2 linked regions of the Prochlorococcus marinus CUG1415 genome follow. Each later gene encodes a partner of the first gene's protein in a complex. Links are inferred from orthologs where the notes say so. Each region holds a gene or a part of one and is shown on either strand. Other genes may lie near its edges. The genes, in order: tsaD and tsaE.

Evidence for each region.
Region 2: the proteins of tsaD (region 1) and tsaE are in contact, whole or in part, in a crystal structure (PDB 6N9A), measured with the Thermotoga maritima proteins. The link is inferred for Prochlorococcus marinus CUG1415 from one-to-one orthologs. Residues at the interface, in WP_004082750.1 of Thermotoga maritima: Cys10, Asp11, Arg49, His50, Leu82, Gly84, Gly135, Gly136, Glu154, Thr155, Leu156, Asp157, Asp158, Ser159, Glu162, Asp165, Lys166, Arg169, Leu170, Tyr175, Lys213, Thr214, Leu217, Tyr218, Gln221, Arg222, Asn324; in WP_004082108.1 of Thermotoga maritima: Leu37, Gly38, Lys46, Lys57, Val59, Lys60, Ser61, Thr63, Phe64, Thr65, Leu66, Met67, Val69, Pro71, Tyr82, Arg83, Leu84, Asp86, Asp88, Phe89, Asp93, Ile128, Asp130, Glu131, Arg134.

Annotation. Positions count from the first base shown.
Region 1 is NZ_JAAORL010000001.1:441,145-452,471, reverse strand. The notes cover bases 605-3,552. They hold tsaD (tRNA (adenosine(37)-N6)-threonylcarbamoyltransferase complex transferase subunit TsaD), read right to left. Parts: upstream 2,640-3,552; coding sequence 1,569-2,639; downstream 605-1,568. Other genes in these bases: gmk (guanylate kinase), read right to left, coding at 3,458-3,552; psaJ (photosystem I reaction center subunit IX), read left to right, coding at 3,301-3,441; HA143_RS02560 (Photosystem I reaction center subunit III), read left to right, coding at 2,714-3,268; HA143_RS02570 (high light inducible protein), read right to left, coding at 1,387-1,563; HA143_RS02575 (cation:proton antiporter), read right to left, coding at 605-1,224. Outside these bases: gltX (glutamate--tRNA ligase), read left to right, coding at 1-29; more of HA143_RS02575, read right to left, coding at 19-604; more of gmk, read right to left, coding at 3,553-4,012; HA143_RS02545 (Rqc2 family fibronectin-binding protein), read left to right, coding at 4,086-5,786; HA143_RS02540 (hypothetical protein), read left to right, coding at 5,816-6,070; twin-arginine translocase subunit TatC, read left to right, coding at 6,165-6,923; HA143_RS02530 (DUF3067 family protein), read right to left, coding at 6,892-7,209; petC (cytochrome b6-f complex iron-sulfur subunit), read left to right, coding at 7,333-7,869; petA (cytochrome f), read left to right, coding at 7,899-8,828; lgt (prolipoprotein diacylglyceryl transferase), read left to right, coding at 8,842-9,735; cobM (precorrin-4 C(11)-methyltransferase), read left to right, coding at 9,728-10,483; HA143_RS02505 (helix-turn-helix domain-containing protein), read left to right, coding at 10,539-11,030; HA143_RS02500 (Ppx/GppA phosphatase family protein), read right to left, coding at 11,027-11,327.
Region 2 is NZ_JAAORL010000002.1:560,620-572,544, forward strand. What follows is about bases 3,454-6,338. They hold tsaE (tRNA (adenosine(37)-N6)-threonylcarbamoyltransferase complex ATPase subunit type 1 TsaE), read left to right. Parts: upstream 3,454-4,619; coding sequence 4,620-5,057; downstream 5,058-6,338. Other genes in these bases: ahcY (adenosylhomocysteinase), read right to left, coding at 3,454-4,568; HA143_RS09245 (carbohydrate kinase family protein), read right to left, coding at 5,015-6,013; HA143_RS09250 (alpha/beta fold hydrolase), read left to right, coding at 6,104-6,338. Also shown: HA143_RS09210 (hypothetical protein), read right to left, coding at 1-166; rod shape-determining protein MreC, read right to left, coding at 166-915; HA143_RS09220 (rod shape-determining protein), read right to left, coding at 920-1,972; HA143_RS09225 (single-stranded DNA-binding protein), read left to right, coding at 2,120-2,491; HA143_RS09230 (DedA family protein), read right to left, coding at 2,488-3,147; more of ahcY, read right to left, coding at 3,150-3,453; more of HA143_RS09250, read left to right, coding at 6,339-7,018; HA143_RS09255 (RpoD/SigA family RNA polymerase sigma factor), read right to left, coding at 7,003-8,004; mgtE (magnesium transporter), read right to left, coding at 8,105-9,514; HA143_RS09265 (fluoride efflux transporter FluC), read right to left, coding at 9,886-10,254; HA143_RS09270 (hypothetical protein), read right to left, coding at 10,257-10,586; gyrB (DNA topoisomerase (ATP-hydrolyzing) subunit B), read right to left, coding at 10,583-11,925. UniProt on the Escherichia coli protein: Required for the formation of a threonylcarbamoyl group on adenosine at position 37 (t(6)A37) in tRNAs that read codons beginning with adenine.

The sequences.
Region 1 (11,327 bases):
GGATTGAAAGATGTCTGATTACGGACTAGATTCTTTTCGTGCTAATTCAAGCCTATTCGCCAAAGGTTTGGCCGTAAGACCTTGGATCCCTACTGTCATTAATATTGTAAGGAACACTAAGCCTTGAAGACGTCCAGCTCCAAGTATACCAGCCTGCTCTAATCTGATAGAAAAAAGAGAGGCTACTGCTGCAGTAACAATACCTCTTGGGGCTAACCAGGCTAAAAAGACCTTTTCCTTTGATTCTAATTCTTTTCCCATTGTTGCTATCGAGATAGAGATAGGACGAACAATTACCATCATCATAAAAACGCAAACAACTCCTCCCCAACCCAGGGGACTTAATTCACCCCAAGAAACATCAGCTGCCAACAGAGGGAAAAGAACAGTTATTGCTAATTGAGCCAATTCACCTATTAGATTATCCAATCTCTCTTTATCTATTATTTCTCTTTTGCCCACAATAAAACCTGCCGAAACAGAAGCAGGCAAACCTGATTCTGGTAGGAAATATTCACAAATTCCATACACAAGGAAAATAAACCCAAGTGTAACTTGCAGCTCTATACCAAATGAGGCTTCATTTTTAATTTTTTTTAAAATTTCGGAAAGTAACCATCCTGAACTTAATCCGATTAAAACTCCGCCTCCTAATCTTTGCATTAATGCAATAAATACATCGTTAATCCCATGTAGGTCTCCTAACGTTAGTTCTAAAAGTAATAAAGCTAGTACTGCACCAATTGGTTCAAGTAACAACCCCTCAGCTTTTAAAACTTCCGAAAGAGGGGAAGCTAATTTTATTTGTTCAACTAATGGAGAGACGACAGTTGGTCCAGTAGCTAGAACTATGGCACTATATATACCTGCAACTTGCCATGAAAGTCCAGCCAGCCAATGAGCAATAAAGATTCCAGCTGATAATGAAATAAATAATCTTATCAATGATATTTTCAAAACAGTATTTCTTATATTCCCCTCAGGCAGTTTTAAATTTAGTCCCCCTTCGAATAGAACTAAGCAGACTAAAAGTCCAACAATTGTTTCAAGACCTTGTCCAAGATCTAAAGGTTCAACTATTCCTAAACCTGATCTTCCAATTAATAATCCAGACAGCAATAAAATAACAACACTAGGGAATCCCGTAAAAGAAGCAAATAATCGAGCACAAGCCCCTGCGAATACAGTTATACCCCAAAGTAATCCAAGCCTTTCAGGCGTCATATAATCTTATAAATAATAAAAAATATTAATTATTTTGATTAAATCAATAATCTAATCGCAAGTCCATTAAATAGAATACTTTTTAATCTAATTAATAAACAGAACTAAATCAAATTTTAGTAATCTTGTCAGTATTACGATTAAGTAGAAAAATTATCTCTATTAAGAAAATTGGCTTATTAAAGCAATAACAATAAAAATAATTCCTATACCAATAGTTGCCATCCTTCCATTCCATATTTCAGCTTGTGGGGTAAAACCTCTTTTCCATAAATTCAGTTCATTTTTATCAACTAAGTTTTTTGTTTCTTTAATCTCAATTTTGGGTTGATTATTCATTTGAGTTAAAAAGGAGGATTTTCTTCATAAAGGGTATTTGCTTGTTCAATTGAGAGTCTTCCTGAGACACCTAATTTAAGGGAACTTAAATGATCCTTAAATTTAATCCTGAACAACGCAGCTGCTCCAATCATCGCCGCATTATCTGTACACAGATTAAGAGGAGCTAAATGAACTTTAATAGATTTTTTACTAGCTTCACTAATCATCATTTTTCTTAATGTATTATTAGCGGCTACACCGCCAACTACAACAACATTATTCAAGCTATGATCTACTGCACATTTTATAGTCCTCTCTACTAATACCTCCGCTACTACTCTCTCAAAACTTGCAGCAATATCAGGTACTGGGACAGGCTTCCCATCTAGATTTATTTTCTCAACTAATCTTAATACAGCAGTTTTTAGACCACTAAAAGAGAAATCATATTTAAGAAATCCACCTTTTTTATCAGAAATCCTACATTTTGGTAAATTGAATTTCCCAGGGTCTCCATTTTTAGCAATCTTTTCAATTGCCGGTCCTCCTGGATAACTAAGACCTAATAATCTTCCAACTTTATCAAAGGCCTCTCCAGCTGCATCATCAAAACTCTTACCAAGTCTTTGCATTTTCCTTCTCTCATCAACCTTAATTAATTCAGTATGTCCGCCACTAACAAGCAATGTAAGAAATGATTTCTTTGGATAGTTTTCAGAAAATAGAATTGAAGATAAATGTCCCTCCAAATGATGCATTCCCAAAAATGGCTTTGAATGTAACATACAAAGTGATCTTGCGGTAATAGAGCCAACACGTAAACATCCAACTAATCCAGGAGCTACAGTTGAGGCAATATAATCAATTTCCTCAATTTTAATTTTTGATTCTTTTAATGCCTTGTCTAAAACAAAAGGTAATAATTCTAAGTGCTTTCTAGCCGCAAGTTCAGGGACAACTCCTCCCCATTTTGAATGATCTTCAATTTGAGATGCAATGATATTTGAATGAATTTTGAAATTATCGCCAATATTAGAAACTATTGAGACAGATGTCTCATCACAACTTGTTTCAATAGCTAAAACTTTACGCATATTTGATTCAACTTGTTCTATCTTAATATTAATTTCTTAATCAACACACTATAAGGAATTAAAGATTGCAACTTATGAAATTCTTTTTTTCAATCATAACCTCAGTTTTTCTGTTTTTAGGAATAACTCCAATTGCTCTAGCCGCAAATGGGCCAGCCTTAAATGCTGACAGAGCAAGCACAGAATTTACTGCATCAGCACTCACAAAATGTTCTGAAAACCCTAAGTTCATTGAGAGAGCAAGTGCTGCTACTACCCAAAAAGATATCGCAAGATTTGAAAGGTATGGAAAAGCATCTTGCGGCGACGATGGCTTACCTCATTTAATTTTGGGAGCTCCACTAGAACCATGGGGAGCGCTATTAAATAGAGGTCATGAAGGAGATCTTCTGATTCCAGGTACAATATTTATTTATATTGCCGGGATAATTGGTTGGTCAGGAAGGGAGTATTTAATTGAATCTAAAAAGACTAAGAATCCAGCTGATATGGAAATCTTTATAGACTTTGATCTGGCCCAAAAATGTCTTGTAAAAGGTGCTCAATGGCCATTACTTGCAAACCAACAAGGAAGAAGTGGAGAACTTAGAGAATCAGATAAAAATATCACTCTAAATGGTCCACGATAAAACTTAACTTTTATATTTATCTTAAACACAAAATGTTCAAAATTTTCAGTACTAAATACATGAGATCAGCTCCTGTAGTATCAGCGATCTGGTTGACTTTAACAGCAGGAATTATCATTGAATTTAATAGATATTTTCCTGATTTATTATTCCATCCAATGAGCTTGGGCTGAGATTTTACAAGAATAATCAAGACCTAATTATCTTGATTATTCTCTCAGCTGTTTCATCAACATTGTGATTTATTAATTCAAAATCAAATTGATTTGATAACGACATCTCATAATTAGCCCTGAAGAGTCTTTTTTTAATTGCCTCTTCTTTTTCTGTGCCCCTATTTCTTATTCTTCTCTCTAACTCTTTTTTATCCGGAGGAAGTAAAAATAATGAAAGAGACTCAGGAAACTTTTCTTTAATTTGTTTTGCGCCCTCCACTTCAATTTCAAGTAATACTGTTAATCCATTATTAATTTTCTCCTTAACAGAAGATAAAGGAGTTCCATAATAGTTTCCAGCAAATTCAGCCCATTCAAGAAAAAGATTTTGTTCAATCATTTTTTTAAATTTTTCTTGATTCAAAAAGTAATAATTTTCTCCCTCCTTCTCTCCCACTCTAGGTTCTCTAGTAGTTGCAGATATTGAAAGCGAAATATCTTTATCTTTACCTAAGATTTCTTTGACAACAGTTCCTTTGCCCACCCCGCTAGGTCCAGTAAGGATAATGAGTTTTTTTAGGTTTTTCATATTAAAATTTTTACAGTAAAATAAACATCTTGTGAATTAAATAGAAATAATGCAAAAAGGTGTTCCTCAGATAATGGATATTACAACGATTAAATCTGTCTTGCATGATTTATCAAAGAATATTTTACCTACAAAGTTTGAAACTGCCCAACAACCAGAGCCTAATACAATGCAATTATGTTTTCGAGGAGTTGATTCTCAAACTTGGTTAGAAGTTTCATGGAATGGTAACTCTCCAAGAATACTAAAGATAAATAAGCCAGAAAAGATTGGAAGAGAAAGCACACTTTCTAAACAAATAAGATACGGCTTAAAATATATGGCTTTAGTTTCGATTAATCAAGATGATTTTGAGAGAGTTATAAAATTTGGTTTTGCAAAAAAACCTGGAGATGAAATTAGCAAGTATTTAATTTTTGAGTTAATGGGAAAACATAGTAATATTTTTTATTTGGATGATAAACATAAAATAATCGCAGTAGGTAAACAAATTAATTCAAGTCAATCTAGTTTCAGAACAATTTCAACAGGATCAATTTATTCTGGCCCTCCAGCTAATCTTAAAAAACAACCTAGAGAAGATGAGTCTTTTCAATCATGGAAAGAATCAATTTCAACAGTGCCTGAGTCTTTGAAATACTGCTTAATAAATACCTACCAAGGAGTAAGCCCTATCCTCACAAAACAATTAGAAATCTTAAGTAATACTAGCGATTCGGAAATAATGGAAAAAAATATTGATTTCATTAGCGATGCAAACTTAAAGGAGATATTTAAAAGTTGGAAGATATGGATAAATAGGTTTAAAAACAATAACTTTAACTTTTCCATATTTAATAAATTTTTTTATTGCGTTTGGTTTTTAGATAAAGAAATTAACTGTGAAAATAAAATAGATTTATGCACCAGTTTAGAGAATTATTATGATTATCATTTAAAACAACAAAAACTTGAATTCTTAGTAAAAAAAATTGAAGGGATGATTTCGAAACAAACAAATAATGAGAAAAAGAATTTAAATTTTCAATATGATCTCCTGTTAAAGTCAGAAAACCACGAAGTATATAAAGAAAAAGCTGATAATATATTCACTACTAATGAGATCAAAAAACAAGATATTATTAGAGGACAAAAACTATATAAGAAATCAAAAAAACTAAAAAGATCTAGAGAATTGATAAAAGAAAGGCTAAATATTTATAAAACTAATTTAGCTAGATTAGATGAATTCACTACACTTCTAGAAAATCTAAATTCTTTCAATAATGAAGAGATTTTTGTGGAAATTAAATTACTAGAAGAGATTATGGACGAACTTTGTAACGAGTTTAATATTTATCTAAAGAAGCCAAGAGAAGATAAGAAAAATACATCTGATATAGAATCTTGCCCAATTGAAGTTGACACCCCCACAGGATTGAGGCTTCAGGTAGGGAGAAATATGAGGCAAAATGATTTAATAAGTTTTAAGTTTTCCAAAAAAGGTGATCTATGGTTTCATGCACAGGAATCTCCAGGAAGTCATGTAGTTTTAAAGTCTTCATCTCAAGCAGCATCTGAACAAGATCTTCAAATCGCTGCAGATTTAGCTGCTTTATTTAGTAAGGCAAAAAGAAACATTAAAGTTCCAATTAGTTTAGTCAAGATTAAAGATTTGCAAAAAATAAAAAAAGGTGGGCCAGGATGCGTTTCATTTAAAAATGTAGAGATTGTTTGGGGAAACCCTACAAGAGGAGAAGATTACATTAAAAAAAACCTTAAAAGAGTAATTTAGTTTATAATAAAAAAAATTTTTAATTCTAAATGTTTGATTTTCTTTTGGGTACTCATGAATTTTTAGGAAATCATAGTTTCCCAGAATTTATTGTGGGATATCTATTTGGAGCTGCATTGATAATTGGAGCTCCGACTGTTTTCTTATTACTTGCTTTCGTAAGCGCTCTAATGAAAACAAATGGGAAAATGGGTGGATATAGAGAATATGAAACCTATGGCGAATCATCATTAAATGATGCCCCTCCTTTTTTATTACCAGATCCAACCAATCCTAATAAGTAAACAAATAATTAAATAAATTTAACAAGAAATAAAATTGGACTTTAAACGAAATTAATTTCCAAACTTTATCTTACTAAATCTTTATTAATCAATAATGAAAGGTGAAAGTCAGAGCGAAAATAAACTATCAGACTCGATCACTTTTAGTGATCATTTAGAAGAGCTTCGTCAAAGAATACTAAACTCAATTTACTCAATACTTATTTCAATATTCTTTAGTTTTTTAACTATAAAGCCATTAATATCTTTTTTAGAAATCCCAGCTGGTGATATTCATTTACTACAACTTGCTCCAGGAGAGTTTTTATTTGTAGCTATTAAAGTTGCAGGTTACAGCGGATTAATAGTTTCTATGCCTTATATTTTTTATCAAATAATATTGTTCATTTCCCCTGGATTAACAAAACAAGAAAAAAGCCTTATTTTGCCCGCAGTTTTTGGCTCAGGTCTTCTATTTTTTTTGGGATTAATTTTTTCATGGTGGATATTAGTTCCTGCCGCCATAAATTTCTTTATTACTTTTGGTGCTGACATTGTTGAACCAACATGGTCGATAGAGAGATATTTTGATTTCGTTCTTTTATTAATGTCTAGCACTGCATTAGCTTTTCAATTACCAGTATTACAATTTATTCTTGGTTCTCTTGGAATAATTACTACAGAGAAAATGATTTCGAATTGGAAAATAGTTGTAATCTCCTCCGCAATCTTATCTGCAGTGATTACCCCTTCAACAGACCCATTGACAATGTCATTGCTATCTATATCAATTGTATTTTTATTTTTTGTGGGTACTGGATTAACTTACTTATCAGAAAATCTCAAGTCAAAAACTCTTTCATCTTCTCATTAATATTTAATTGCAAGCTGACAGCTCTACCTAACCTTGGCCTAGCATTGACTTTCTTTAGCCATTCCCTTACTTCTTCTGAGTATCCACCTCTATTTAAAATTTCGATTTTATCAGCTATCGATTTTTTATATTCAACTTCACTTAGAGGAAATGATTCCTGTCCAAGGAATCCCCACATCATTTGAAAATAGACAAATTTTCCTCTTCTAAAGAGTCTAAAGTCATATTTTTTTCCCCAGCGATGAATCAAATAATGAATAACTTCATCAACTAGTAATGGTTTCATTTGAATCAATTAATTAAGACTTCCAAAACTTTTACTTTAAATTATTAAAAGTCCTATCTATTTGCAACAGAAATTGAGCAATTTGATCCATAATAAATATTAAATAACTGAACCAAGTAGCGAATGACTCAATTAAGTTCCAATGATGTCCCTTCAATGGGGCGAAGGCAATTTATGAATCTTCTTACATTTGGTACTGCCACTGGTGTAGCTTTAGGAGCCCTCTACCCAGTAGCTAATTATTTCATGCCTTTAAGAGCAGGAGGAGGCGGTGGTGGAACTTCTGCTAAAGATGAATTAGGGAATCCAGTAACTAAGACAGGTTGGTTGGCCAACCATCAAGCAGGTGACAGAAGCCTAGTGCAGGGTCTCAAAGGTGATCCAACTTATTTAATAGTTAATGAGGGTGGGGAAATAGGAGAATTTGGTTTAAATGCAATTTGTACACATTTAGGTTGCGTTGTCCCATGGGATAGTGGAGCTAATAAATTTATATGTCCTTGTCATGGTAGTCAGTACGATACAAATGGGAAGGTAGTCAGAGGTCCTGCTCCTTTATCTTTAGCACTGGCTCATGTAGATATTGAAGATGATGCCGTACTTGTCAAACAATGGTCAGAAACAGACTTTAGAACCAATGAAAATCCTTGGTGGGCATAAAAAAAATGAAAGATCTTAAAAATCAAATCATGAGAAAAACAACTTTATTCATCTTCACAATGCTCTTCATTTCGAGTATTGTACTTTATCCTAAGACCACTTTTGCTTATCCATTTTGGGCTCAGCAAAACTATGAATCCCCAAGAGAAGCTACAGGAAAGATAGTCTGTGCGAATTGTCATCTAGCTCAAATGCCTACTATTGCAGAGGTTCCGCAATCTGTGGGTGCTGATAGTGTTTTTAAAGCTGTTGTAAAAATACCTTACAAAAATGACTTAAAAGAGATCGGAGCTGATGGTTCTGAAGTTCCATTACAAGTTGGCGCCGTTGTAATGCTGCCTGATGGCTTTAAACTTGCCCCACAAGAAAGATGGACTGAAGAAATCAAAGAGGAAACAGAAGGGGTTTATTTCACTAATTACAGCGAAGAGAAAGATAATATCATCATCGTTGGTCCTTTGCCTGGGGATACTAATAAAGAAATCGTTTTCCCTGTACTTTCGCCTGATCCATCCACTAATAAAGAATATCACTATGGGAAATACTCGTTACATATAGGAGGTAATAGAGGTAGAGGTCAGGTATACCCAACTGGAGAGAAAAGCAATAATTTAGTTTTCACCTCTTCCACCTCAGGAACTATTAATTCAATAGAAACAATTGAAGATGGCAGCTATAAGGTCAATATAGAAAACGATGAAGGAGAGATAACTACTGAAGCAGTTCCTGCTGGTCCTCAACTTATCGTAAAAGAACAAGACAAAATTAATGCAGGAGATCCACTTACTAATGATCCTAACGTTGGCGGCTTTGGGCAATTAGATGCTGAAGTTGTACTTCAAAGCCCTTACAGAGTAATTGGATTAATTGCATTCTTTATTGGTGTAGGGCTAACACAAATACTTTTAGTATTAAAGAAAAAACAAGTAGAAAAAGTGCAAGCAGCAGAGGGTATCTAACTTTCTTTTCTAAATGCTTATATTTCAAGCTTTTATACAATCTCCAGGTGAAACATTTTTAAATTTAGGATTTCTTACAATTAGATGGTATGGATTGCTAATTTCGGTTTCAGTTTTAATAGGCCTATTTGTCTCTAAAAAACTTGCCAAGGCAAGGAATATTAACCCACAGTACATTAGTGAAATACTTCCATCATTAATAATCTTTTCAATAATTGGAGCTAGAGCTTATTACGTAATTTTTGAGTGGAGGCAATATAGCGGAGAGAACTTTTTTACTTCTTTAGAACTATTCAATAACACCATTCAAATACCTTCTTTTCTGGCAGTTTGGGAAGGAGGCATAGCAATCCATGGAGGTCTAATTGGAGGATTATTATCTATTATTTATTTCTGTAAGTCGAAAAGCATTCATTTAAAAACTTTTATAGATATATTAATACCCTCAATTATTCTTGGACAATCTATAGGAAGGTGGGGGAATTTTTTCAATAATGAAGCCTTTGGGGTGCCTACGAATTTGCCTTGGAAATTATTTATACCTATCCAAAATAGGCCTTTAGAATTTATTAATTACGAATTTTTTCATCCTACTTTTCTCTATGAGTCATTGTGGAATTTTTTAATATTCATCCTCCTTATTTTTATCTTTAATAAACAGAATAAAACTGATTTTTTTAGGCCTGGCTTTATTAGCTGTCTTTATTTAATAAGTTATAGCTTTGGAAGATTCTGGATTGAAGGTTTAAGAACTGACCCACTATGTATTGGTGGGCTTCCGCCTTTCTGTAGTGGCGGTATAAGAATGGCTCAATTTATAAGTATTTTTCTATTTTCTTCTGGATTAATTGGAATATTTTTTTTAAGATTAAGAACATATAGTGGTAAAAACAGAAAGAATGGATAAAAAAATATCCTTTATTGGCGTTGGTCCCGGCGACCCCGATTTATTAACACTAAAAGCTTTAAAAAAGATAAAAATTGCAGATGTCATTATTTGGACTGATTCTCTAATTCCTGAAAAGATTTTAGATTTTTCAAAAGAAGGTTCTGAAAATATAAAAACGAGTTCGCTCAACTTAGAGCAAATCACCTCAATTATGATAAAAAAATTTCAAGAAGGGAAAACTGTTATAAGATTGCATGATGGAGATCCTTGTCTTTTTGGCGCGATTAGAGAACAAATAGAAATTTTAAAAAAAGAAAAAATTGAAATCGAAGTTATTCCAGGTGTAAGTGCTTTTCAAGTCGCAGCAGCATATCATGAAGCTGAGTTAACTATCCCTGACGTAACGCAAACAATAATTTTAACAAGAGCAGGAGGAAGAACTGGTATGCCCGAGAAAGAATCTCTGAAAGATCTTGCGAAACACAATTCCTCTTTATGCCTTTATCTAAGTGCTAGGCATGTAAAAAGGTCTCAAGAAACTTTACTAGAGTTTTATCCCCCAGAAACTAAAGTTATTGTTGGATTCAGAGTATCTTGGGATGATGGTTGGACATCATTAATAGAATTAAAAGATATGGAAAATTTTTCTATTGAAAAAAAATTAATTAGAACTACTATTTACATAATTAGTCCAGCAATTAATAATTCTCAAAACAGGTCTAATCTATACAATCCATCATATAGACATCTCTTTAGAAATAAATAATCTTAAAGTTGATAGAAAAATATTAATCACTATAATTAGTAAAAATTTGTTTGCTTTGAAAGAAATAAAATCTAATCCAGAAGGCAATAATAAAAAAGAACAATCCTCTTTAAAGAGAATTGGAAATTTTATTAAAGAGGCAAGGTTAAGTAGAGATCAATCTGTTGAAGAATTGGCTTCTGATTTAAAAATTGGATCTCATCAACTTAAAGCCATTGAAGAAGGCAATGAAGAAGAGCTACCTGAAAAAGTATTTATCAAAGCAATGATTCGTAGAATTTCACAGAAGCTGAAACTTGATACAGAATTTATAATGAATGAATTCAAGACTGAGAGGCAAGAGATAAAAATAGAACAAATAGTTGAAAAAGTGGCTAAAAAAACTAATAAAACTGTACAATCTAATGAACTAAGTCCACCAGGGTTTTGGATATTTATTTTAATCTCAGGCTTTCTTGGACTAGTCGCCTCATCCTTAATTTTCAATTTATTTTCAGAGTCTTTTCAGAATCAAACTCCAAAACAAGAACTTATTAAAAAAAACTAAATAACTTTTAAATACAAATTCTTTAGTTCTTTTATTACATTACGGCATAATCCTAAGTTCCATTTTTCAAGTAGAAGATCATTGTTTCTATTTAAAGGTAAAAGTTCAAAGGTAAGAAGATTTTCCTTCAATTTTATTTGAACTGAGGAGATTACCTTATCAGGTCTTTGATCAAGAGATGCTGCTAGTCTCAAAATTAATGACATTTCAAGAACTAATGTTTTATCTTCTTTGGATATTAAATTTTGCCAAGACTCATGTCTTTTCTTGGGTAGAGTCTTTCTATGGTATCTAGCT
Region 2 (11,925 bases), on another replicon or contig:
TTAATCCATTAATTGATCCATTAATCATTGACCAAGGCAATAACCAAAATAAAGGCCAATATGGCTGAATACCTAAAAATCCAAGCCAATTTGGATGCCATAAAAAAATAATTGGGATAAAAATAAATAAAATTATAGATAATTTTTTTTTGAAGAATTTTTTCATTAAATTTTTACTTGTAAAATTTGCACCCAATCTATTACATGAGGTTTTGCCAAAAGTAATATTTTTGCCGTTTTTTTTGCTCTAAATGGCTTATCTATAGATTGGACAATACCAACAGGGATATTTGGAGGTAATAAAGTACTAGCAGGTGAAGATGACACAAAATCTCCAACTTTTATATCAGCATCTTTTGAATAAATTATTAAGCTAGGATAATCATCTCCTAAACCAACCAAAAGTCCGTTCACTTGACTTCTATCTACCCATACACCTACTTTACTTTCTGGAGAAGTTAATAATATGACCGACGAAGTCAATAAAGATGTATTGTTTACTCTCCCTAATAATCCCCCTGGGCCAATAACAGTACTCCCAATCACCACTCCATCTTTTGAACCTTTATTTAATATTATTTGTCTCCACCAACTACCTGTTTTTCTTGAAATAACTGCAGCTGAAATAGTATCATTATTAGACGATTCTTGAAGATATAAAATTTCCCGCAATCTTGTATTATCCTTTTTCAAAAGATTTAATTTAATTAAAGATTCTTGTTCTATACTCTCAAGAATAACTTCCTTTTGAAATTGACCAGGCCAAAAAGGCTTTGAAATAAAATAATAAAAATCCTTATAAAGAGAACCTTTTGATATCCTTACAAAAACCAAAAATAAAAAAATTCCAAACAATATCCAATTTTTCTTTTTATGCCACCAACGACTAGTAGAAATTCGTCGGATATTAAACATAATATTAATCTCTAATCGCGTTCCTTATATAGTCTGGAGTATCAACAACTCTTTTAAGTTGTTTAAAATCATCTAAAACCTCTCCACACCCATTAACTACACACAACAGTGGATTTTCTGCTATGTGCGTGAAAATTCCCGTTTCATCACTCACCAAATCGTTAATACCTCTTACTAAAGCTCCTCCTCCTGCAAGCATAATGCCCCTATCAACAATGTCTGCCGCAAGTTCTGGGGGGGTTCGTTCTAAAGTTCTTTTTACAGCTTCAACTATTTTACTAAGTGGATCAGCCATGGCTTCTCTAATTTCTCCTGATGTCAAAGTAACTGACCTTGGTAGACCAGATAAAAGATGTAAACCTCTTACCTCGATAGAAGTTTTATCAAACTCATCATCTGGAAATGCAGAGCCAATTTTGATCTTAATATCTTCTGCAGTTCTCTCTCCAACAACTAAATTGTGAACTTTTTTAAGATACATTGCAATAGCTTCATTGATTTCATCACCAGCTATTCGAACAGATTCACTTAATACAGTTCCGCCCAAACTTAATACAGCAACCTCAGTAGTACCCCCACCAATATCAACAATCATAGTTCCAATTGGCTCAGTTACTGGTAATGATGCTCCTATAGCTGCTGCCACAGGTTCATCAATTAAATGAACTTCTCTAGCTCCAGCCAATCCAGCTTCTCTGACTGCACGTCTCTCAACACTGGTAACTCCACTTGGAATCCCAATAACTATTCTTGGAGCTAATATACCTTTACCTTCGTTACATTTTTGAATAAATGTTTTTATCATTTGCTCTGCCGCGTCAAAATCTGCGATAACCCCATCTCTTAGTGGTCTTACAGCTCTTATATTGCCAGGCGTTCTCCCAAGCATTAATTTAGCTTCTTGACCAACTGCCAATGGGACACCTTCTTCTAAATCCATAGCTACCACCGAAGGCTCTTGTAAAACAACCCCCTTCCCTGATACATGTATCAGAGTATTGGCCGTTCCCAAATCTATACCAATGTCTCTAGAAAATTTAAATCTGTTGAAAATCACGATAAGAAATCTTTTTTATAAATAATATATCTATTTTTTGTTGAGCTCTAACAATTCTCTCATTTAGTTATGAATAGCACGCAATACTATGAGCAAAAACTAAAAATATGAGTAGTATAAAAAAAATATTAGTAATATAAAAAAATTATGGAAATTAACACTATTAACTTAGTTGGTAGAGCCGGTAGAGAACCAGATGTGAGATATTTTGAATCTGGCAGTATTGTAGCGAATTTCACTTTGGCAGTGAACAGAAGAAGTAGAGATGAAGAGCCAGACTGGTTTAATTTAGAAATATGGGGTAAACAAGCACAAATAGCAGCAGATTATGTTAAAAAAGGATCTTTAGTTGGAATTACAGGAAGCTTTAAAATTGATAGTTGGAAAGATAAAAATACTGGTGAAGATAGATACAAACCAGTTGTTAGAGTAGATAGATTAAACTTACTAAGCTCACGAAAAGAGTCTGAAAATAACCAATATTCTAACAACAGTAACTCAAGCGAAATTCCTTTTTAGGCTCTATTTTTTTTAAAAAATCTAATAAGTAGTTTGATAATAAAATATAAAAAAATTACAATTAAAATTGGCTTCACAATATATTTGATTTGATCTAAATAAGTTTCAATTATTGGATAATTTTCACCAAATACATAACCTGCATAAGTAAGTAATGCAACCCATATTAAACTTCCTAATGTAGTCCAAATCAAAAATTTTCTTAATGGCATAAGTTCTATGCCAGCAGGAACAGAAATTAAAGTTCGTATTCCTGGCACTAATCGCCCCCAAAAAACTAAAGAAACACCGTATCTCTCAAACCAATTTTTACTTTTAATTAAGTCATTCGAAGAAATTCCTAAATATTTTCCTTTTGTATCTAGAAAATTTGAAAGTCTTTTTTCGTTTACTAATCTACCTAAATAATACCAAGGTAAAGATCCTAAAATCGTTCCAAGTAAACCCCAAAAAACTAAAATAAAAAAATTTAATTTTTGTTGATAAACGAAAAAACCGCCCAATGGCATTATTATTTCCGAAGGAATTGGAGGTATTATATTTTCTAAAAACATAGCCAAACATATAGTAAGGTACGCAATTGTTGAATTATTTTCAACAGCCAAACTTATGTAGTCAGGAATTGAAGTAAGAAAATTTACAAAAATTAAATTCAAATTTAATATCTATACAGTTCTGGTTTATAAGGTCCTTCAATAGCAACATTAATGTAATCAGCTTGTTCTTTAGTGAGTTTTGTTAATTTTGCACCAATTTTATCTAAATGTAATCTTGCTACCATTTCATCTAAATGTTTTGGTAAAACATAAACTTCTTTCTCATATTGCTCTGACTTATTAAAAAGTTCAATTTGAGCTAAAACTTGATTAGTAAAAGAATTACTCATAACAAAACTTGGATGTCCAGTAGCACAACCTAAGTTGACTAGTCTACCTTCTGCTAAAAGAATAATTTTGTTTCCACTCGGTAAAGTTATGTGATCAACCTGAGGCTTAATATTTTCCCATTGATAATTTTTCAAGGAAGCTACATCAATTTCATTATCGAAATGTCCAATATTGCAAACTATAGCCTCATCCTTCATCTTGACAAGATTATCGTGGGTTATTACCTGATAGTTACCAGTAGCTGTAACAAATATATCTATGTCTTCAACAACATCGTCTAACCTAACCACGCTATAACCTTCCATTGCCGCTTGCAGGGCACAAATTGGATCCACTTCAGCAACTTTTACAATTGCTCCAAGTCCTCTTAATGACTGTGCTGAACCTTTACCTACATCACCAAAACCCATTACTAAAGCAACCTTCCCTGCAATCATTACATCAGTTGCACGTTTAATGCTATCAACTAAAGATTCTCGGCAGCCATATAAATTATCAAATTTGCTTTTAGTTACTGAATCATTAACGTTTATGGCAGGGAAAGGTAAAGCATTTTGTTTCTGCAGTTGATAAAGTCTTGCAACTCCAGTAGTAGTTTCTTCAGTAACACCAATAATATTATTCTTAATTCTAGAGTAGAAGCTACTATCAGTTTGCAACTTAGACTTAATAGAATTGAATAAAGCAACTTCTTCTTCATTACTAGGATTATCTAAAACAGAAAAATCTTTTTCTGCCTTACTACCAAGTATCAACAGACCAGTTGCATCCCCTCCATCATCAAGAATCATATTTGGAAGATCTGAACCCCAGTCAAGAATATAGTGGGTATACTGCCAGTATTCATCAAGAGTCTCACCTTTTTTTGCATATACTGAAATTCCTTGGTCTGCAATAGCGGCTGCCGCATGATCTTGGGTTGAAAAAATATTACATGAAGCCCACCTAACTTTTGCACCAAGATCAACAAGAGTTTCTATTAATACTGCTGTCTGAATTGTCATGTGAAGACTTCCAGCTATTTTTGCACCTTTCAGTGGCTTTTCAGATTGATAATTTGCTCTAAGTGCCATTAATCCTGGCATTTCAGTTTCGGCGATTTTAATTTCTTTACGCCCAAAATCTGATAATGAAATATCAGACACTACAAAATTTGGAGCCGATGTTTTACTAGAATTAGCAATAACCATATCTAATGAATACTTTATCTCTTAAACTATAAATGATTTTCGTATAATTTTGTGTTTGTAGAGAATTTAAAAGAGACTTTACACTTAGGAAAAAAACTCTCACAAAAATTCAATCCCCAATCAATTGTTTTATTACAGGGTCCAATTGGAGCTGGAAAAACTTCATTTGTGCAAGGCATTGCGAAAGGGTTATCTATCTCTGAGGATATTACAAGCCCTACCTTTGCTTTATCTCATCACTATAATTCTGGAAAAATTCCGCTAATTCATCTTGATTTATACAGGTTAGAAAATATTTCGTCAGCAAAAGAAGTGTTTTTTGCTGAGGCAGAAGAAGCAGTAGAAAACGACGCTATTTTGGTTATTGAATGGCCAGAATTAATAGAACCACTTATTGAAAGTTTCTGGAAAATAGAAATTAGTTACGCAAAAAAAAGTGGAAGGAACTACAAAATAAAGGATCCTAAAAATTTCTTAACATTTTCATAATCTGGCTGTTGCTCGATTGCACCTTCACCATAACAAGTTAATAATCCACAAACACTTGCAAACTGAACACAATCTTCGATCTCTAATTTATTTGAAGGATAACCAGAAGAAATTAATTGTGAAATTAAGCCAGCGAGAAAGGCATCCCCTGCACCAGTAGTGTCGACAATTATTTGTGAATCAGGGATTTCATTGGACCCTTGCAATCCATTGATATACCATGCAACAGGGTGTTTTCCATCAGTTATTATTACATCTGGTCTTTTTGACATTTCTTGAGATATTAGGAAAGGATTTTCATGCTCAAAAAACATAGTCGCTTCTTCCTTAGAAAGTTTTAAAACATGAGCATGATTTAAAAATTTTTTAATTAAATTAACTCTAGCTTTTTTACTAATTTCTGATGAGAAACTTGAATAATCCCAAAAGACTTCTCTCCAATTCAAATCAATAATTATTTTGACTTCAAATTTATTGGCCTGTTCTAAAATAAAAAAAATAGTTTCTGCAGAAATTGGAGATGATAGTAAGATGGTTCCCGAAACCAAATATTTAGTTTCTAGAAACAATTTCTCCAAATTTGGAAGTTCTTTTTCAATTAATTTCTTACTAAGAAACTCGTCAGCAAAGGATGAATGAGAGCTTGGTTCAAATCCTGAAAAAAAACGATCTCCAAATTGATCTCTATCTACATTAACCACGCGAGTAGTTGAATCATTATCTAATTGCAAAAAATCTAAATTAACACCCAATGCATTAAATTGCTCAATAAATCTTTTTCCAAAATCATCACTTCCTAAACGCCCAATAAATATTGAATCTATTTTTAATTTTCTTAATGCACAAGCAACATTAGCTGGTGCACCTCCCAAAAAATCTTGAAATCCTTGATTTGACTTATTCCTGATCCTGTCTATTAATGCCTCTCCAATACACACTACCTTTGTCTTTTTCATAAAATGACACCATTTTTCTTACCTAAGAATAATTAATCAAAAACAAATAAATTTTTTTTGAATTAAAGTTTAATTAATAGCTTATTCATAGTGTCTTTTAATAAATCTGAAATTTGGAAATGGAAAAATTGGGAAATTTCATGGTCTGTTTCAAAAAAATCTACTTGCAAAAATAATATAAATATTCTATTAGTACATGGATTTGGAGCATCAAAAAAACATTGGAGACATAATCAAGATTTTCTAGGTAAAGTTTTTAATTGCTACGCAATTGATTTACTAGGATTCGGAGAAAGCAGTCAGCCTAGTGCTTTATTAAATTTCGAACCTTATAAAGAAAACTCAACTCAATATTCATTTGACTTATGGAGTAATCAAATATCAACATTTTGTTCAGAGGTCATAAAATCTCCTGTTTACTTGGTAGGCAACTCAATTGGTGGTGTTATTGCATTGAAAACTGCTGAAATTCTTAAAGATGATTGTAAAGGTCTCATTTTGATTGATTGTGCTCAAAGAACTATGGATGATAAACGCTTGAAACAAAGTGATATTTTAATGAATTTACTAAGGCCCGTATTAAAAACATTAGTCAGACAGAGAATAATTAGTAATACACTTTTTACAAGAGCTGCGAATCGACAAGTTATAAAGAAAATACTTAAAAAAGCTTACCCCTCAGGAAAAAATATCGATGAAGAATTAATTGAAATATTATATAAACCCTCTAAAAGGAAAAACTCTAAAGAAGCATTTCGTGGCTTTATTAACTTGTTTGATGACTATCTTGCTACAGAGCTTTTCGATAAGGTTGATAGTCCAATCCAATTGATTTGGGGAGAAAAAGATCCTTGGGAATCTTTAAGTGAAGCAAAAGAGTGGAAAAAAAAATTTAGGAATATTCAAAGATTAGATATTATTAAAGGTGCAGGCCATTGCCCACATGATGAAGAACCTGAAGAAACAAATAAATTAATATGTGAATTTCTTCAGGAAACAAAATAGGCTTCTACATTATCACTAAGTCTTCTCAAACCTCTTAATCCATCTCGCTCTAGGTTTCGTACTCTGTCCCTACTTATTCCTAGTACCCTACCTATACCAGTAAGAGACATTGGCTCGTCACCATCCATCCCGTATCTCATTCTTAAAACTCTACATTGCAAATCTGGTAATTGATGCAAAAGAGAATGAAGATCGCCTCTCATACAATCCATCTCTATTTGTTCGTCTGGCAGATCCTCACCACCTGCTAGTAAATCTAATAAAACAGTGTCCTCACCATCACCAACCTTTGTCTCAAGACTAACTGGCTGTCCAGCTTTACACATCAAATCTTTTACATCTGCTTCTGGAAGCTCTACATATTTCGCGAGCTCACTTACTGTTGGAGTTCTAGACATTTCTTGACTTAACTCTCTCTGACCTTTTTTCAACTTATTCAACATTTCTGTTATGTGAATTGGTAGCCTTATTGCCCTACTTTTTTCAGCTATTGCTCTAGTAATACCTTGTCTAATCCACCAATATGCATATGTTGAAAATTTATAGCCTCTAGCTGGATCAAATTTTTCTACTCCCCTCACAAGTCCTATCGTTCCCTCTTGGATTAAATCTAATAATTCCATATTTCTTTTAGTATATTTTTTTGCAACACTAACTACCAACCTTAAATTCGCTGCGACCATTCTTTCCTTAGCCCTCTGTCCAGCTCTCAATCTTTTTTTTATTATGGCAGTCGATAAATTTAATTTGTTTGATAAGTCTTCAATACTTGGCTTATCTCCTGTTAATTCAATAATTTCCAATTCTGCTCTTTCAACTTGCATATATTCTTGGACCTGCCTACCAAGAGTAATTTCTTGCTCGTGAGATAATAGTGGAACTCTACCTATATCCCTCAAATAAGATCTAACCAGGTCGACATCGTAACTAGCTTTTAAACTTGCAATTGTCGCTAATTTATTATCACTTAATGTTTCAGAAGACATGAAAGTTGAATGTTGTTTGGTAAACAATACCATTAAGAAATGTAAAGTTAAACAAAAAAATCCACAAATTTACAAAAATGAGAATAAATACCTAGTGAAATTAGATTAATAATGAAGAGCTTAATAGCCATTTTGCAGTATTCAGATAAATAAATACACCTGCAATATCAGTGACAGTTGTTATAAAAGGAGAGGACATTAAGGCTGGGTCCAATCTCATTCTATCGAACAACAAGGGGAGGATGGCTCCTGTTGTAGCAGCTAAAGTCGTTATACATATTAAACTTATTCCTACCGCAGAGGCTATTAAAGGACCTTCTCCTTGCCACCAAGCGAAGGGGAAAACTACTAGCATCATCAAAACACCTAAAATAGCGCCTGATATTGCCTCCTTAACTACTGCCTTTATTGCTCCAAGAGACTTCAATTTTTGAGTACTTAAACCTCTAATCACAACTGTTGAACTTTGAGCGCCAACATTTCCCCCAGTCCCTATAAGCAGTGGAATAAATGCAGCTAATAAAACTATTTCTTTTAATATTTGATCATTCATCGCTATCACTTTTGTCGTTAACCCATTTGCTAATACCAAAATTAACAACCACAAAATCCTTCGCCGAGCTATCGTGAACAAACTACTTTGAAAATAATCATCTTCATCTCCAGGCTGAACTGCCCCGGCTGCATAAATATCTCTTGTAGCTTCTTGCTCTATGACATCAATTAAATCGTCAACCGTTACTATCCCAACAAGTCTTTTTTCTTTGTCAACAACTGGGAGCGCTAAAAAATCGTATCTTTGTATTGCTCTTGCGACCTCTTCTTGATTAGTATTAGTAGATATATTAACTACATCTTTTGTCATTACATCTCCAATCGGCTTAGATGGATCCGCAGTTACAAGGTCTCTCAAAGAGAGAATCCCAGTTAAATGTCTCTCTTTATCAGTAACATATAAGCTGTAAATAGTTTCTGTAAATGGAGCCCTTTTTCTAACTAAAGAGAGAGCTTCAGCTGCTGTCTGCATCTCTTTAAGGTCTATGAATTCAGTTGTCATTAATCTTCCCGCAGTTTCGGGTTCATATCCAAGTAATTCAGCTGTTACTTTTCTTTCACCAGGACTAAGAGCAGACAAAAATTTTCGTACAACTTTTGCAGGTAATTCGTCGAAAAGTTGAACTCTATCATCAGGAGACATTTTCTCAACGATTTCTAAAACTTCTCCTGAACGAAGTCTGTCTAATAAAGTTTGCTGAACTACTGGATCTAAATATTCATAAACCTCAATTGCCTCATTTTTTTTTAACAATCGAAATGCTAATGCCTGCAGTATGAATGGAAGGCTTCCAATAGCATCTGCAATATCAACAGGTTGGGAAGGTTCTAAAAGTAGCTTTGCCTCATCATAATTTCCTGCGACGAGTAATGCTTCAAGTTGAATAGTAATATTGCCTCGACTACTTAAATCTGAAGATAAGGATGTAACCGTTTCAAGATTATTTTCGTTCATAATATATAAACCATTTATCAAAGTAACAACACCATTATATGAAATCTAAGTAATTTTTCTACTGATAAAGAACCCTAAATACATTGTAAATAGATTTAATATAATAATAAAATTAAACCAAAATATAAATTTTATAAAATTTTCTTGATCTAAAATCTTGTACAAAAAAAATATAAATCCGCTAAAGGATGTAAAGCAAGAAAAAAAACCACTTAACATAATTTCTTCCTTCAAGTAACTTAATCTTTTTGCAATCACAAAACCAAAAAAAAATGATCCAATTATTGAAACAATGAAATCATTATTTATCAATAATCTTAAAGAAGTAGCTAAATAACAAGCCAAAAGAATATAAATACAATGTTTTATTTTCATTTAAAAATTTGCATCAAATAATAACCTAAATAAAAGCAGCAAAAGGAAAGTATTATTGCCTCAATATAGTGAAAAAATAAACGCATCAATTTACCCTGTTGTAACAAAACAAATAGTTGATATATAAAAGAAGAAAATGTACTAAAAGATCCTAAAAAACCGGCATAAGATAACAATAATATTTTGTTATGAATAAAATTTAATGCCACTAAAATTCCCAAAAAAAACGATGCTATGAAATTTACTATTGAAGTATTTTGAATGTTAAATCCTAAATTAATTTTTAAATTATTTTGTATAAATATCCTTAGTATCAATCCAAAAGAACTCCCAAATAAAACAATAATTATTGAGTTAATATCCAAACTTACATTTTTATCCAGCCTTTTTTAATTTTATTAGGATCGTCTAGTAACTGATTAGAAGCTAATTCAACTCTAACCCAAAGTTCACTTTCACTGATTCTCCAATTACGTAAAACTGATACAGTTGTGCCTATATCAAGAACTAATAATTCTTTAGCCTGAATTTCAGGAAAAGAATAAAGAGAAGTATTGGAAATCAATATAATTTCTTTTGTATTAATAGGAAACTTATTTTGATTTAAATTTTTCTGAATTCCACCAGCAGGTAATGTAATTGGAGCAATTAATGCAAATGTAATTAAGCAAAGATTCTTAAGAAGATGATTAATCATATATCTAAAGTTGACATATCTAAGTTGCTACTATGCGTTTCAATAAATTCTCTTCTTGGTGCAACTTTATCTCCCATTAAAATATTGAATATTCTGTCAGCCTCGAGCGCATCTTCAATCTCAACCCTTTTCATCATCCGTGTTTGAGGATTCATAGTGGTATCCCACAATTGTTTTGGCATCATCTCACCTAATCCCTTAAATCTCTGAATATTATAATTTGCATTTTCTCCAAAACCTGCAATTGTATCCTTTAATTGATTCTCGTTATAACAGTATTTATGATTCTTACCTCTTTCAACTTTATAAAGGGGTGGACAAGCAATGTATATAAAACCTTTTTCAACAAGTTCTCTTTGATATCTATAAAAAAATGTCAATAATAAAGTTCTTATATGAGCACCATCAACATCAGCATCCGTCATAATTACAACCCTGTGATATCTCAAAGAGCTTTCGTTGAACTCCTCTCCTTTTATACCTAATCCTAAAGCCGTTATTAATGACTGAATTTCTGTATTTTTATAGATTTTAGTATCGTCAGTTTTTTCGATATTAAGAATTTTACCCCTTAGAGGCAAAATGGCCTGGAACTTTCTATCTCTTCCTTGTTTTGCAGAACCCCCTGCAGAATCTCCCTCAACGATATAAATTTCTGATTCTGATGGATCTCTAGAGCTACAATCTGCTAATTTACCAGGTAAAGTAGAACTTTCAAGAACACTTTTTCTTCGGACTAATTCCCTGGCCCTTCTTGCAGCTTCCGCTGCATTAAATGATTGAATTGCTTTTTCAAGAATCAAATCTAAAATTCCAGGATTAAATTCCATATATTTTGTAAGAGCTTCCCCGATAAGAGAATCAACAATTCCTCTTACTTCAGTATTCCCTAATTTTGTTTTTGTTTGTCCTTCAAATTCGGGCTCAGGAACTTTAACTGATAAAACTACAGTCAAGCCTTCTCTAATATTTTCACCAGCTAAATTTTTTTCAATGTCTTTTCTTTTGCCTCTCTTTTTTGCAAGATTATTGAATGTTCTTGTTAAAACTGTCTTTAGTCCTTCAATATGTGTACCTCCATCAATAGTTCTAATATTATTTGCAAAACCTAAAATATTATCTGAATATACATCTGAGCACCACTGCAAAGCTGCTTCCACGTAAACATTTTCTTTTTGTGAGTCAACATAAATTATCTCAGGATGAATAGAATCCTTTTCTGCATTCATGTATTGAACATATTCTTTAATGCCTCCTTCATATAAGTAAATTTCTTCTTTAAAAGAACCATCTGGCAATTCAGTTCTCTCATCTCTAAAAACAATTTTTACACCGCCAT